2 regions of the Streptomyces sp. HUAS 31 genome follow, and region 2 is predicted to be linked to the other one. Evidence: riboswitches for the same ligand, from Rfam matches in the RefSeq annotation. Region 2 holds a riboswitch; the other holds the start of a gene.
What was found. Region 2 has a riboswitch for cobalamin ahead of PGH47_RS12765 (prenyltransferase/squalene oxidase repeat-containing protein). Riboswitches for the same ligand answer to the same signal wherever they lie in the genome.
Positions count from the first base shown of each region.

Region 1: another riboswitch for cobalamin. It lies ahead of metE (5-methyltetrahydropteroyltriglutamate--homocysteine S-methyltransferase); the one in region 2 lies ahead of PGH47_RS12765 (prenyltransferase/squalene oxidase repeat-containing protein).

Region 1 covers NZ_CP116353.1:7,792,968-7,800,396, forward strand. The annotation lists gene PGH47_RS34510 (methylmalonyl-CoA mutase subunit beta) at 1-1,422, opposite strand, end outside; gene PGH47_RS34515 (CbtB domain-containing protein) at 1,787-2,008, shown strand; gene PGH47_RS34520 (CbtA family protein) at 2,030-2,788, shown strand; gene PGH47_RS34525 (histidine phosphatase family protein) at 2,814-3,395, opposite strand; gene metE (5-methyltetrahydropteroyltriglutamate--homocysteine S-methyltransferase) at 3,490-5,808, opposite strand; cobalamin riboswitch at 5,962-6,185, opposite strand; gene PGH47_RS34535 (3-hydroxybutyryl-CoA dehydrogenase) at 6,179-7,051, opposite strand; gene aceB (malate synthase A) at 7,048-7,429, opposite strand, start outside.
Region 2 covers NZ_CP116353.1:2,889,821-2,897,249, forward strand. The annotation lists gene fxsT (FxSxx-COOH system tetratricopeptide repeat protein) at 1-3,332, shown strand, start outside; gene PGH47_RS12760 (alpha/beta fold hydrolase) at 3,370-4,290, opposite strand; adenosylcobalamin-variant (AdoCbl-variant) riboswitch at 4,872-4,966, shown strand; gene PGH47_RS12765 (prenyltransferase/squalene oxidase repeat-containing protein) at 5,091-6,308, shown strand; gene PGH47_RS12770 (SCO2322 family protein) at 6,305-6,970, shown strand; gene PGH47_RS12775 (energy-coupling factor transporter transmembrane component T) at 6,963-7,429, shown strand, end outside.

The sequences.
Region 1 (7,429 bases), 4.9 Mb from region 2:
CTCGTACGCCTCGTCGCGCCGGACCCGGGGCAGGCCGCCGGAGCGGGGCTCGGGTGCGGGCTCGCGCGCCACGAGCTGCTCGGCGAGGTTCGGGAACTCGCTCACGCCGGTGATCGGCTCGCGGCGCCTGGCGAGCTTGCCGGTGCGGGCCTCCCAGGTGGCGGCGAGGTCCTCGCCCAGCTGCCCGGAACGCAGCGCGGCCGCCTGGCCGCCGGCCCGCTCGACGCGCTGGAAGAACTCCCAGCCCGCCTCGGCCAGTTCGTCGGTGAGCCGTTCCACGTACCAGGAGCCGCCCGCCGGGTCGATCACCCGGGCCAGGTGCGACTCCTCGATGAGGATGGTCGAGGTGTTGCGGGCGATACGCCGCGCGAACGCGTCCGGCAGGCCGAGCGCGTGGTCGAAGGGCAGCACCGTCACGGACTCGGCGCCGCCGACACCGGCGGCCAGCGTGGCGACCGTCGTGCGCAGCATGTTCACCCACGGGTCGCGACGCGACATCATCACCGGCGAGGTCACGGCGTGCTGCACCTGCGCGCTCGACGCGCCGCACACCTCGGTCACCCGCGCCCACAGCCGGCGCGCGGCGCGCAGCTTGGCGATCGTCAGGAACTGGTCGGCGGTCGCGGCGTAGCGGAACTCCAGCTGCGCGGCGGCCTGTTCGACCGTCAGCCCGGCCGCGTCGAGCTCCCGCAGATACGCGACGCCGGTCGCCAGCGAAGCGCCCAGTTCCTGGGCCGCCGAGCCGCCGGCCTCGTGGTACGGCAGCGCGTCCACGGTCAGCGTCCGCAACCCCGGGTACTCCTCGGCGCACAGCCGCGCCAGCCCGGCGACGGCGGTGAAGTCGAAGGACCTTCCGGTACGGGCCTCGTGGCCCAGCGGGTCCGCGCCGAGGTTGCCGCGCGCCGCCTCCTTGGCGACGCCCCGCTCCTCGTACAGCCGCAGCAGTTCACGCGCGGCGGGCTCCACCTCGGTGCCCGCGTCGAGGACGACGGGGGCCAGGTCGAGGTAGACGCCGTCCAGGGCGCGGCCGAGTTCCGTCACCGGGATGCCGCCCTCGCCGAGGACCAGCCAGAGCGAGGTGACGCCGTTCTCCAGGTCCGCGAGCACCACGCCGTCCGTGAGCGCCGTGTGCCGCTGCCGGACGTCCCAGCCGCCGGCCGTGTTGCCCTCGGCGCGACCGCCGCGGACGAACGGGGCGAAGCCGGGCAGGCCGGCATCGGGCGCGGCGTCACGCGCGCTGTACAGAGGGCGGGTGCGCAACCCGTCCTCCAGGGCAGTGGACAGAGCGTCTTCCGCGGCCGTGCCCGAGACGTCCTTGCCCGACTTGCGCAGCACACCTGTCACCAGGTGTTGCCACTGCTCATGGGTTGCGTCAGGGAACTCGGCGGCCAGCGAGAGCCCGTCGTCAGGCAGGACCGTCATGCTCGGATGCTAGGTCAGATCGACAAAGGAGCAGCAGTGGCCACGGCTGTGACCTTGCCCTCTCCCACATTGTGACCTGCGTCTCCGCATCTTTTCCGGCCGTCGGGGAAGGGGCGATCCGCGGCTTTCGTCTCAGGTAAAGGTTCGGTCAGAGCAGGGTCCCGCGAGCCCGCCCGCCATTGGTCATGTCCTGGTCGAGGAGTACGGTCAGGGCGATATCGACGACGGCACGACGGAAGCCGGTGGGAATCCGGCACGGTCGCGCCACTGTATGCCGCCCCCTCGAAGGGGCGGTGAGTCAGACCCGCGGCCGTCGTCATGTGCACCACCGAAATGGGACGCGAACTCCCGAAGGAGCCCTGCCATGGCGCAGCATGTCGCCCAGCCGACCGCCAACACCCCCGCTCTCCCCGTCAAACTGCCGATCGGCGCGATCGTCCCCTGGGCGGTCTTCTTCGGCATCCTGATGCTGGTCCTGCTGTACTTCGTCGGCGCCGAGCAGGGCGCCACCTCCGTCGTCTCCGGCGAGGACGTCCACGAGTGGGTGCACGACGCCCGCCACCTGCTCGGTTTCCCCTGCCACTGACGCCGGGGAGCCGCAGAACCCATGAACTCCGCAACCGTGCGAAATCTGCTCGTGCGAGGCATGCTCGCCGGCCTCGGCGCGGGCGTCCTCGCGCTGATCGTGGCCTACGTCCTCGGTGAGCCGAGCGTCGACAAGGCGATCGGCTTCGAGGAAGCCCACGCCGCCGGGCACGAGCACGAGGTCGAACTCGTCTCCCGCAGCCTCCAGTCCACCGCCGGCCTCGCCACCGGTGTCCTGATCTACGGCGTCTCCTTCGGCGGCATCGCCGCTCTCGCCTACTGCTTCGCCCTCGGCCGCGTCGGCCGCTTCTCACCGCGGGCCACCGCGCTGCTGCTGTCCGGCTGCGCGCTGCTCGCCGTCTATGTCGTGCCGTTCCTGAAGTACCCGGCCAACCCGCCCGCCGTCGGCGACCCCGACACCATCGGCAGGCGGACCACCCTGTACTTCCTGATGATGGTGCTCAGCGTCCTGATCGCGGTGGCCGCGACCATCCTCGGCAGGCGACTCGCCCCGAGACTGGGCAACTGGTACGCCACCGTCGTCGCGGTGGCCGCGTTCGCCCTGGTGATCGGCCTGGCGTTCGCGTTCCTGCCGGTCGTCAACGAGGTCCCCGCGGACTTCCCGGCCACCGTGCTGTGGCGGTTCCGGCTGTCCGCGCTGGCCATGCAGGTCACGCTGTGGGCGGGCTTCGGGCTGCTCTTCGGCGAGCTGGCCGAGCGACTGCTGAACCCCCGGCCGGCCGCCGCGGCGCCGGCCTCGGCGGCGGCCGCGACCGGCTGACGGGCATGCGCTCACGCGCAACGGCCTAGTCGGCGTCCGGCGCCAGGGGCCGCCCCAGTCGCAGGTTCCAGCGCCCGCCGCGCCCACTGAGCTCCGTTGCCGTCAGCGGGGCGACGTCGAGACGCCAGAAGGCCGCCTCGGGCATCCCGAGGGCGTGCAGGACAGCCGCGCGAACGACCTCCGGCTCGACCACGGCGACCGTACGGCCGTCCAGGTCCCGCACGTCCGTCAGCCACCGGGCGATCCGGCCGCAGAACTCCCGCACCGACTCGCCCCCGTGCGGAGCGTGGCCCGGGTCCGTGAGCCAGCTGCCCACCGACTCCGGCTCGGCGGCACTCACCTCGTCGAGCGTGCGGCCCCGCCAGCGGCCGACGTCCGGTCCCGCCGACTCCGGGACCGCCGGGCCGTGCAGACCGAGAGCCTCGGCCGTCTCCCGGCAGCGCAGGCTCGGCGAGGTGAGCACCCGGGCGGCCGGGGGCAGGGTGCCGGCGGCCGCGCGTGCCTGTGCCGTGCCGGTGTCGTCGAGCGGGGTCCGGCCGTCGTCGAAGCGGGCCCGGCGCAGGCTCGCGTTCATCGCGGGTGAGATCAAGGTGACGCGGCTGGTCACGCGGTCGCTCCTCGGGCCGGGGTCATGACGTGCTCCTGGCTGCCCGGGGGCCCTCACCGCGAGAACGGTGAGGGCCCCTGGCCGGTCGGCCGGGTCAGGACGGGGACAGCTCGCCCCGTACCGTACGGGCCGCCGCCACCAGGTTCTCCAGCGAGGCCCGGGTCTCCGGCCAGCCGCGGGTCTTCAGGCCGCAGTCGGGGTTGACCCACAGCCGTTCGGCGGGGATCGCCTTCAGACCGGTGCGGAGCAGCTCGGCAGCCTCCGTCACGCTCGGCACCCGCGGGGAGTGGATGTCGTAGACACCCGGCCCGGCCTCGCGCGGATAGCCGTGGGCCGCGAGTTCCCGGGCGACCTGCATGTGCGAGCGGGCGGCCTCCAGGCTGATGACGTCCGCGTCGAGGTCGTCGATGGCCCGGACGATGTCGCCGAACTCGGCGTAGCACATGTGGGTGTGGATCTGGGTGTCCGGCCGGACCCCGCCGGTGGTCAGCCGGAACGCCTCGGTGGCCCAGGCGAGATACCCGGCCCGGTCGGCGGCGCGCAGCGGCAGGGTCTCCCGCAGGGCCGGTTCGTCGACCTGGATGACGCGGGTGCCGCCCGCCTCCAGGTCGCTCACCTCGTCGCGCAGGGCGAGGGCGACCTGGCGGGCCGTCTCGCCGAGCGGCTGGTCGTCGCGGACGAAGGACCAGGCGAGCATGGTGACCGGCCCGGTGAGCATGCCCTTGACCGGGCGGGACGTCAGGGACTGGGCGTACGCCGTCCAGCGCACCGTCATCGGCTCGGGCCGCGAGATGTCACCGGCCAGGATCGGCGGGCGGACGTAACGGGTGCCGTAGGACTGCACCCAGCCGTGCTGCGTGGCGAGGTATCCGGTCAGCCGCTCGGCGAAGTACTGGACCATGTCGTTGCGTTCGGGCTCGCCGTGCACCAGGACGTCGATGCCGGTCTTCTCCTGGAAGGCGACGACCTCCTGGATCTCGGCCCTGACCCGGTCCTCGTAGGCGGCCGTGCCGATCCGGCCGGCCCGCAGGTCCGCGCGCGCGGTGCGCAGTTCGCCGGTCTGCGGGAACGAACCGATCGTGGTCGTCGGCAGCAACGGCAGCCCGAGGTGGGCGCGTTGGGCCGCGGCCCGCTCGGCGTACGACTGCGAGCGGCGGGCGTCCCCGGCGGTGACGGCTGCCGCACGGGACCGCACGGCCGCGTCGCGGGTGATCGGCGAGCTCGCTCGGGAGGCCAGGTCCGCCCGGTTCGCGGCGAGTTCGGCGGTGATCGCGCCGGTGCCCTGGGCGAGGCCCTTGGCGAGGGTGACGACCTCGGCGGTCTTCTGCCGGGCGAAGGCCAGCCAGCGCCGGATCTGCGGCTCGATGTCGCGCTCGGCGGCCGCGTCCAGCGGCACGTGCAGCAGGGAGCAGGAGGCCGCGACGTCGACCCGGTCGGCGAGACCCAGCAGGGTGCCGAGCGTGGCGAGCGACGCCGACAGGTCGTTGACCCAGACGTTGCGGCCGTTGACGACACCGGCGACCAGGCGCTTGCCGGGCAGCCCGCCGGCCGCGGCCAGCGCCTGGAGGTTGCCGCCCGCCGCCTCCGTGAAGTCGAGCGCCAGCCCCTCGACCGGGGCCTTCGCCAGCACGGGCAGCGCCTCGCCGAGCCGGCCGAAGTACGAGGCGAGCAGCAGCTTCGGCCGGTCGGTGCGGGCGCCGAGGTCACGGTAGGCGCGCCCGGCGGCGTTCAGTTCGGCCGGGGTGCGGTCCTGGACCAGCGCGGGCTCGTCCAGCTGGACCCACTCGGCGCCCGCCGCACGCAGGTCGGCCAGGATCCGCGCGTACACCGGCAGCAGCCGGTCCAGCAGGGTGAGCGGCTCGAAGTCCGCGGCGACGCCGGGCGCCGGCTTGGCGAGCAGCAGGTAGGTGACCGGCCCGACGAGGACGGGCCGGGCGGTCAGGCCCAGCGCCAGGGCCTCCTTCAGTTCGGCGACCTGCTTGGCCGAGTCCGCGGTGAAGACGGTGTCCGGGCCCAACTCCGGTACGAGGTAGTGGTAGTTGGTGTCGAACCACTTCGTCATCTCCAGCGGCGCGACGTCCTGCGTGCCGCGGGCCATGGCGAAGTAGCCGTCCAGGGCGTCGGTCTCGACGGCGACGCGATGCCGCTCGGGGATCGCGCCGAGCGCTACGGTGGTGTCCAGGACGTGGTCGTAGTACGAGAAGTCGCCGGTCGGCACCTCGTGGATGCCTGCGTCGGCGAGCCGGCGCCAGTTGGCGCGGCGCAGTTCGGCGGCGGTGGCACGGAGGGCGTCGGCGCTGACGCGGCCCTTCCAGTAGCCCTCGATCGCCTTCTTCAGTTCCCGGTCCGGGCCCTGACGGGGGTAGCCGTACACGGTGGCCCGTGCTGCCGCGGCTGCGGGCTTGGTGGTCACGGAGATCTCCTTCGCGAGATGAATCCCTGAGATCCCGGTGACGGGACGAGAGCGCGAAGGGTGACGGACCGGACGGCGACGGCCGCAGAGCCGTCCGCTCGGTCATGTTCGCCGACCCGCCCTCGAGGTCACCGGGAGTCCGCGCACGAGTGGTTCGTACGCGGGCAGTTGGCAGGTCTTCGGACTCGCGGGCACGTCCTCACCTCGTGAGGACTCCTACTGGCCGTCGCTTCCCAGGCCCGGTACGTCGGGCTCAGTGCTGATGACGGCGGTCGTTCCCGCTCACCGCTGCGGGGCAGTCCCGGATTCCCACCGGGTTCCCTCTTACGACGCATCCCGCCTGGCGGACGGGGCGAACCAGCTGCACCGGTCAGCCTACCCGGCCGTACGTGTGGAACCCCCGCCCGCTCTTGCGGCCCAGCAGCCCCGCCTCGACCATCCGCAGGAGCAGCGGGGGACGGGCGTACAGGGGTTCCTTGAACTCGTCGTAGAGGGACTCGGCGATCGAGGCGACGGTGTCGAGGCCGATCAGGTCCGCGAGCCGGAGCGGGCCCATGGGGTGGGCGCAGCCGAGTTCCATGCCGGTGTCGATGTCGGCGGCGGTGGCGAAGCCGGACTCCGCCATCCGGATCGCCGACAACAGGTACGGGATCAGCAGGGCGTTGACGACGAAGCCGGCCCGGTCCCGGGAGCGGATCACGGTCCTGCCGAGCGTCCGGGCGGCGAACTCCTCGACGGCGGCGGTCGTCGCGGCCGAGGTGTGCAGCGAGGTCACGACCTCCACCAGCGGCAGCACCGGAACGGGGTTGAAGAAGTGCAGGCCCAAGACCCGGTCCGCGCGGCCGGTCGCCATGCCGAGCCGCATGACCGGCAGTGAGGAGGTGTTGGTGGCCAGGACGGCCGCCGGGTCCTCGACGATCTTGTCGAGCGCGGCGAACACCTCGGTCTTGGCGTCCGGGTTCTCCACGACGGCCTCGACCACGAGCTGCCGGTCGGCCAGGTCCTCCAGGCTGCCGGTGAACACCAGACGGTCGAGCACGTCGGCCGCGGCCGGCTCCGTCAGTCTGCCCCGCCGTACCGCGCGGTCCAGCGACGCGGTCACCCGGTCCCGGGCGGCCCGCGCCGCGACCGCGTCCACCTCGCACACCACCGTGTCGAGCCCGGCCCGTGCGCACACCTCGGCGATCCCGGCGCCCATCTGCCCGCCGCCGACCACACCGACGCGCCGGATGCCCCCGCTCATGCCCCGGCCTCCGTCCGGCGCACCAGATGACGGGAATAGGCGTCCGGGGTGAAGAACAGCGGCAACTCGCCCGCCATCGCCGTCCGTTCGAAAAGCGCACGGATCTCGTCGACCGGCGCCCACGGGTACTCGGCGCCCAGAGCCGCGAGCTCGTCGTCGAGCAGTCCCAGCACCGTCTCCCGGTGGACGACCCCGTGCCGCAGCCACTGCCAGATCTGCACCCGGGCGATCTCGGCGGTGGCCGCGTCCGCCATCAGGCCGCCGACGGCGACGGCACCCTGCCCGCGCAGCCAGGCCGCGAAGCAGCGCAGCGCCACGGCGACGTTCGTGCGCACGCCGTCGGCGGTGGGCGGCCCGCTGATCCTGCGCACGGACAGC
Region 2 (7,429 bases):
GCGGGATCCGGATCATCCCGGTCCCCATGCGCGTGGAGGACGCGAACGGCGAGGCCGACCGGCTGGAGGCGGCGCGGGAGCAGATGCGGGCGAAGTTCGCCGACATCGTGCGCCGCCACTGCGCCCTGGACGCCCAGGAGTACTGGGGCAAGGTCGAGATCCCGTACCGGCCCTTCTACGCCTACGAGGAACTACTGGCCCCCTTCAGGGACGCCCCCGGCAGCCCTACCTCCATGCTCGCCGCGTGCGAACGGCTGACGGAAGTCATCTCCGGCGGCGATGTCACCGCGTTCCCCCGTTTGGACGACGCGGAGCGCAAGCGGGTCCTCGCGCTGTACAAGCGGCCCAGGCCACTGCAGAACACCGACATCCATGTCAGCTTTGTGCCCGAGGATCGCACCTGGGCCGACTGGATCGAGTTCACGCTCAAGTCCGTGGGTTTCCAGGTGCATCTGGTGTCCAACGGTACGACTCACCCGTCCGAACGCTCCGTCCCTGATCCGACCGGGAAGTCGGCCACCCGAACTCTCGCGGTCCTGTCCCACGCCTACCGGGACTCCGCGGAAGCACGAGCGGCGTGGGAGACGACCGACGCCGTCGACGGTCTGGGCAATCGGCGCACCCTGGTGACCGTGCGCGTGGACGACGTACGGATGAGCCCTCCGTTCTCCGATCGCGCCGCCGCCGATCTGGCCCGTTGCGGTCCCAATGAGGAGGCGGCGAGACAGGCGCTGCTGAATGCCGTGGAGGCCCCGACACAGCCGCTGTTCAGCCCGGCCGCCGCAAGCGACAGAGGCCCGCGTTTCCCGGGGGCCGAGCCCTTCGTGTTCTCCCTGCCGATCCGCAACCCGTCCTTCACCGGACGCGAGGAGTTGCTCGGACACCTGCGCGATCGGCTGCGGGCCGGTAACGGCACGGTGCTTCTGCGCGGCATGGGTGGCGTGGGCAAGACGATGCTGGCCCTGGAGTTCGCCCACCGCTTCAAGAGCGACTACGACGTCGTCTGGCACATCCAGGCCGATCAGCGAAACCTCGCAGTGGAGCAGTTCGCGGGGCTGGCAGGCCATCTGGAGGTCTCCGAGCGCAAGAACCCGACGGCGACGGCGGCCGCGGTCAAGGACGCGCTGCGTCTGGGTCGGCCCTACAGCCGCTGGCTGCTGATCCTCGACAACGTCGAGCACGTGAACGATCTGTCCGATCTGCTGGTGAGCAGCAAGGCAGGCCACGTCCTGATCACCAGTCAGCGCTCCGAGGGCTGGGAACGGTACGCGGAGATCGCCGATGTCGGTGTGTTCGAGCGCGAGGAGAGCGTCGCGCACCTCAAGCGCAGGCTCACCGAGTGCAGCACCGAGGAGGCCGACGAAGTGGCTTCGGCCCTCGGCGATCTACCGCTGGCTGTCGAGCACGCGGCCGCAGTGCTCAAGGAGAGCGGCCTTCAGACCCAGGAGTACGTCAAACTGCTCGAGCGCCAGCCCGCCGCCGACACGGCCGGTCTGAGCCCCGACGACCGGCTCCTCGACGTTTCCAAGACCTGGAGCGTGGCCATCGGGCAGCTCAACAAGAACTTCCCTCCGGCGGTTCAACTCCTCAAACTGGCCGCCTGGTTCAGCCCTGAGCCGATCTCCATGGATCTGCTGCAAAGCACGCAGATCGCACAGTCCCTCACCGGTCAGGGCAGCACACGCGATCAGGAGTTCCGGCCGCGCGCCTTCGACAGCACGGAAATGATCGCGCGCGCGTTCCAGGAACTGAGTCGACTCTCGCTCGCGACGGTGGACCGCAAGTCACGCAGTCTCCGCGTGCACCGCCTGGTGCAGATGTCGGTGCGCCTGAACATGACGGAGGAAGATCAGGAGGCCACGCGGGACGTCGTCTTCCGCACCTTGGTGGCCGCCCGTCCCGAACAGGACGACCCCGAGGACCACAACACCTGGGAGCGCTACCGCATCATCTGGCCTCACCTGGGAACTTCTTGGGCCCTGGCAGCACCCGACTACGGCATCCGCAAGCTGATCGTGGACCGAGTTCGCCAGTTGCGCCGCCGCGGCGAGCTGAAGCAGGCGTACGACCTGAGCACGCGCGTGCATCAGGGCTGGCTGGAACACAGCGGACCCGACGAACGCTGGGTGCTGCACATGGGCTTCCAGATCGCCAACATCCTTCGTGCCCAGGGCAGATACCAAGAGGCCCTGGAACTGGACATGGATGTACTGCACCGCCAGGAAGCGGCCCTGGACAGCCCGCACGACCTCCACATCCTCATGACGTCCGGCGGTGTGGCTGCCGACCTGCGCGGTCTGGGCCGCTACAGCGAGGCGCTGGAACGCGACCGGCTCAACCACGAGCAGTTCCTGGAGTTGTTCGGCGAAGACCATCCGCGCAGCCTCATTGCGGCCAACAATTACGCGGTATGTCTGCGGGTGTTGGGGCAGTACACGGACGCGCTGCGGCTGGACCGCAAGACCATGGAGACCCGGAACAAGATCCTCGGCCCGGAACATGCCTACACCCGGGCATCAACCATCAGTTACGCCCGCGATCTCCTCGACTGCGGCGACTACGCCGGATCCGAGCTTCCGTTGCGGCGGACCTACGACCAATGCCTCTCCCATCAGCAGTTCGGGCCGTCCGCTCCCACCACCATCAACGCGGGCAAAGCGCTGTCGGGTGCCCTGCACCAGATGGGCCGGGCCCAGGAAGCGGAGGACCTGACACGCACGGTGCTGTCCAACCTTCCCTCCGAGGAAGGGTCGGCCTCGCCCAACCGGCTGCTGCTCCACCTGGGCCTGGCCGGGATCCTGGGCGCGCAGGGTCGTACCGAAGAGGCCCTCGAGCTGGCCCGCCGGGTCCTGGACGACTGCCGTCGGTTCTTCCAAGACCAACACCCCTACACAGCAGCCTGCTACGCGAACCTGGCCGTACTGCTCTACACGGCCAACGAGGCGGCTTCCTCACTGGCACACGCCGAGCAAGCCGCAAGGGTCTTCGCGGCGATCTTCGACGACGACCACCCGTTCACCCTGATGTGCCGGGTGAACCTGGCCAATGCCCAGGCCGCACTGGGGCAGCGTGGACGGGCCCGCGCTACCTACGAGGAGGTACTGGACCGGCTTCGCGATGTCCTCAACGACGACCAGCACCCCGCCCCACTGGTCTGCGCGGCCAACCTGGCAGTGGTCCTGAACGAGTTGGGAGAGAGCGAGGCGGCCGACCGGCTGCGTGAGGAAGTGCTGGGCGCGATCACCGCGCGGCTCGGGGCCGATCATCCCCGCGCTCTGGCCCTGCGCGAGTGGAGTCGGTCGGGCTGGGAGTTCGACCCGCACCCGATCTGATCTGCGATGTGCTCGCCCACGTCGGCGAGCACATCCGCTACACGGCGGCCCCGAAGCGCTCGCGAGCACGGTCGCGAAGCCAAGCGAGTATTTCCGGTACGGCCGGCAGCGCGGCGAAGTGAGCCGCCCCTGGCTTCAGCACGGCAGTCGCTGAGGGAATGCGTTCGGCAAGCCATCGGAAGTGACCGACGGGCGAGAAGGTGTCGTGCTCACCGTGCCAAAGCAGCAGCGGGACTTCGACGATCTTGCCCGGCTCAAAGCCCCAGTCCCGTCGGAAGGACAGCACGTCGTCGAGCCAGCCGAACGAGGAGCGCACCACACTGGTCTCGTAGTTGGCGAGGAGCAGGCCGCGGATCCCACCGTGTCCCACCACAGCCTTGTCTGCCGTGGGCATCTCCGGAGTCAGTAACCCCAGCAGTGACTCCGGCTTGTCACGAATGGCATCCGCGTTGCTGGCCAGGTTGGCCTTGAGCTTTTCCAGGCACTCCTCGGAACCATCGCGGAGAGCCGCTCGGGCGGCCTTGTAGGCGATGACGTTGGACGGGGCCATCCCCTCGAACCATTCGAGCCCGTCCGCATCGGGAGGAGCGATGCTGACCAGAACGGCAGCACTGGCGACTCTGTCCGGAAGCAGCGCCGCACACGCCAACGCATGCGGCCCGCCACCAGAACGGCCCAGCACGGAAAACGGTCCAAGATTCAACTGGTCGGCGATGGCCGCCACATCCGCGGCGGCGTGACGCACAGCGCGGCCTTTTAACCGCTGCGACTCCCCGTACCCCGGCCGGTCGTAGGAGATGAGCCGGATGCCCAGCTTGTAGAGAACGCTGGTCCGTGGACGCGGACCGACCCTGCTGCCCGGAGTGCCATGCAGCAAGAACACCGGGTGGCCCTTCGGGTCCCCCGACGTCTCGAAGAAGAGCAGCCTGCCATCGCCGCTCTTGACACTTCCCAACACCAGGTGTGCCTCCCGTCGCCAGCGCCGCGGCCGCCCGGAGCAGGACCCAGAGAATCAGCATCCCGCCCGTCAGAGCGCCAGTCGACACACAAACCAGCCGTCATTCGCGACGGACCAAGGGTTTTCCGTAAGACGCAATGCCACGGGGTGACGGTTGCGCGTCCCGCAGGCCGCTCGCACCGACCAAACGGTAGAGGATTCCCACCCTCCGGCAGGTCATTCCAGCCACACCGATAGCCATTCGGCGCAAAATCCATGTTTGGTTTGACACTTCTGTGATCGCAACGCCCAAGGGCGGCGATCACGCGGTCCGAGGGCAGTACCCACATGATGGAGCCACTCGACACGCCTCGCATCCTGACGTCGGCCGATACCGATCCGTCCGCGAGGAAGAGCCGATGCCCCGGCCGGGATCATGCACACGCCCACCATGAAGCTCGGCAACCCCTGCAACATCCATGGGCGAAATCCAGCCGAACCGGCCACCCTCGACCTCGCTCGGCACCGGACCGCCTCCGCCGCCCCCAGCCCCCTCTCGCCCCCCACCTACCCCCGGGTAGAGTGTCGCCGTCGTCATCACACCCGTACGTGGGAAAGCCGGTGCAAATCCGGCGCTGACCCGCAACCGTGAACCGGTCGTCGTCGAAGGCCGGTGAGCCGGATCGCCGCGTACGGGAAGTGACCGGCTCACGTGCCCCGGCAGTCCGCCGGAGTGCGGCACCGTCGAGGTATACGGAGCCGAGCCGCCGGGGTCTCCCCTGTGCTGCCCGGTTCCCCTTAGGGAAGGGCACCCGCCGATCATGTACGTCCGTCGCAGCGCCGCGGTCCTGGCCGCCGCCGTCGTGATCGGCGCGGCCGCGCCGGCCATAGCCGCCGACTCCTCCCCCTCGGCCTCGCCGAAGCCCACGTACCCCGCCGAGCTGTACGGCACCACCGATCCCACCTACGACGGCGTCTGGCGGCAGTCCCTCGCGATGCTCGCTCAGAACACCGTCGGGGTGAAGCCCGCCCCGAAGGCCGTGGACTGGCTGCTCACGCAGCAGTGCGCGAACGGGGCCTTCGCGCCCTACCGTGCCGACGCCGGCGCCGACTGCGACGCCAAGACCCTCGTCGACACCAACAACACGGCCGCCGCCGTCCAGGCGCTGGTCGCGCTCGGCGGGCACGACGCCGCCGTCTCCAAGGCCGTGACCTGGCTGAAGTCCGTCCAGAACAAGGACGGCGGCTGGGGATACATGCCGGGCGGGGCCAGCGACACCAACTCCACGTCCGTGGTGATCGGTGCGCTCACCACTGCCGGGGAGAAGCCGGCGGACGTACGCAAGGACGGGAAGACGGCCTACGACGCCCTCAACGAGCTCGCCCTGCCCTGCAAGGACGACGACGGCGGCGCCTTCGCCTTCCAGCCCGACAAGAAGGGCAAACTGCTCGCCAACGCCGACGCCACCGCGGCCGGCGTCCTCGGCTCGCTCGGCAAGGGCCTCGTCGTGAGCCCCGGCAAGGACGCGCCCGCCGCGGACTGCACCGACGGCGGCTACCCGTCCTCGCAGCAGGCCGCCGTCAACGGCGCCGCCTACCTCACCGACGCCCTCGCCAAGGACGGCCACCTCACCTCCACCCTCCCCGGCGCCGAGGACCAGCCCGACTACGGCAACACCGCCGACGCGGTCGTCGCGCTGGCCGCTCTCTCCGGTGCCGACGCCGCCGAGAAGCCGCTGCGCTGGCTGGAGCAGAACTCCGCGAAGTGGGCGAAGCAGAGCGGCCCGGCCGCCTACGCCCAGCTGATCCTCGCCGCCCACGCCACCGGCGCCGACCCCCGCGACTTCGGCGGCGCCGACCTGGTGAAGCAGCTCAACGCCACCGGCCCCGCACCGCAGGCCGCGACGAAGGCCACGAACGAGGAGAAGACCAAGGACGACAGTCCCTTCGGGGTCTGGTGGTACGTCGGCATCTTCCTCGTCGTCGGCATCGGCATCGGCTTCCTGCTGAGCGGCCGCAAGAAGGGCCCCCAGGCGTGATCCGCCGCGTGCTCGCCCCGCTCCTGGCCGCGCTGGTCCTGCTGACCGGCGCGGCCCAGGGCGCGCAGGCGGCCGGCTACCGCTACTGGTCCTTCTGGGAGCGCCAGGGCGACACGTGGGTCTACGCCACCCAGGGCCCCTCCCTCGCCCGCCCCTCCGACGGTGACGTCCAGGGCTTCCGGTTCGCCGTGAGCGAGGACTCGAAGGACGCGACACAGCCCAGGGGCGCGGCCGAGTTCGCGGTGATCTGCGCCAGGACGCCCGCCGAGGACGGCAAGAAGCGAATCGCCCTGGTCATCGACTTCGGTACGGCGGCCGACGCCCCGTCCGGCGAGACGCCTCCCGCCCGCCGTACGGCCTGTGCCCGGGTGGCTCCCGACGCGACCACGGCCGAGGCCCTCGCGGCCGTCGCCAAGCCCCTGCGCTACGACACCAACGCCCTGTTGTGCGCGATCACCGGGTATCCGCAGAAGGGCTGCGGCGATCAGGTGTCGGGGGGCGGCCGGGAGACCGGGCAGCCGACCGCGGCCGGGCAGACCGCCGGCGCGGCCGAGGACGACTCGGACGGCGGGCTCTCGCTCGGCCTGGTCGCGGGCATCGCCGTGGTGGTGGTGCTGGGGGCGGCGGCGGTCTGGCAGGCACGGCGGCGCGGGGATGCTTGAGCGCACCGCGCCCCGGACGGGAGGCTGGTCCTCCGCGGCACAGTCGTGGCTGATCGCGCAGTTCCCCGCGCCCCTTCGGGGCGCTGCCGTCCCTCCCTTGCACCCCGGCGCCTGGTGGCTCTGGGCCCTCGCTCTCGGCACCGCCGCCACCCGCACCACCAACCCCCTCCTCCTCGCCCTCCTCATCGCGACCTCCGCGTACGTCGTGGCGACCTGCCGCCCGAACGCCCCCTGGGCCCGCTCCTACTCCGTCTTCTTCAAGCTGGCCCTGGCCGTCCTCCTCATCCGGCTCGTCTTCGCCGTGCTCCTCGGCTCCCCGCTCCCCGGCACGCACGTGATCGTCACCCTCCCCGAGATCCCCCTCCCCGACTGGGCGCAGGGGATCCGCCTGGGCGGCAAGGTCACCGTCGAGACCGTCCTCATCGCCTTCTACGACGGCCTGCGCCTCGCGACGCTCCT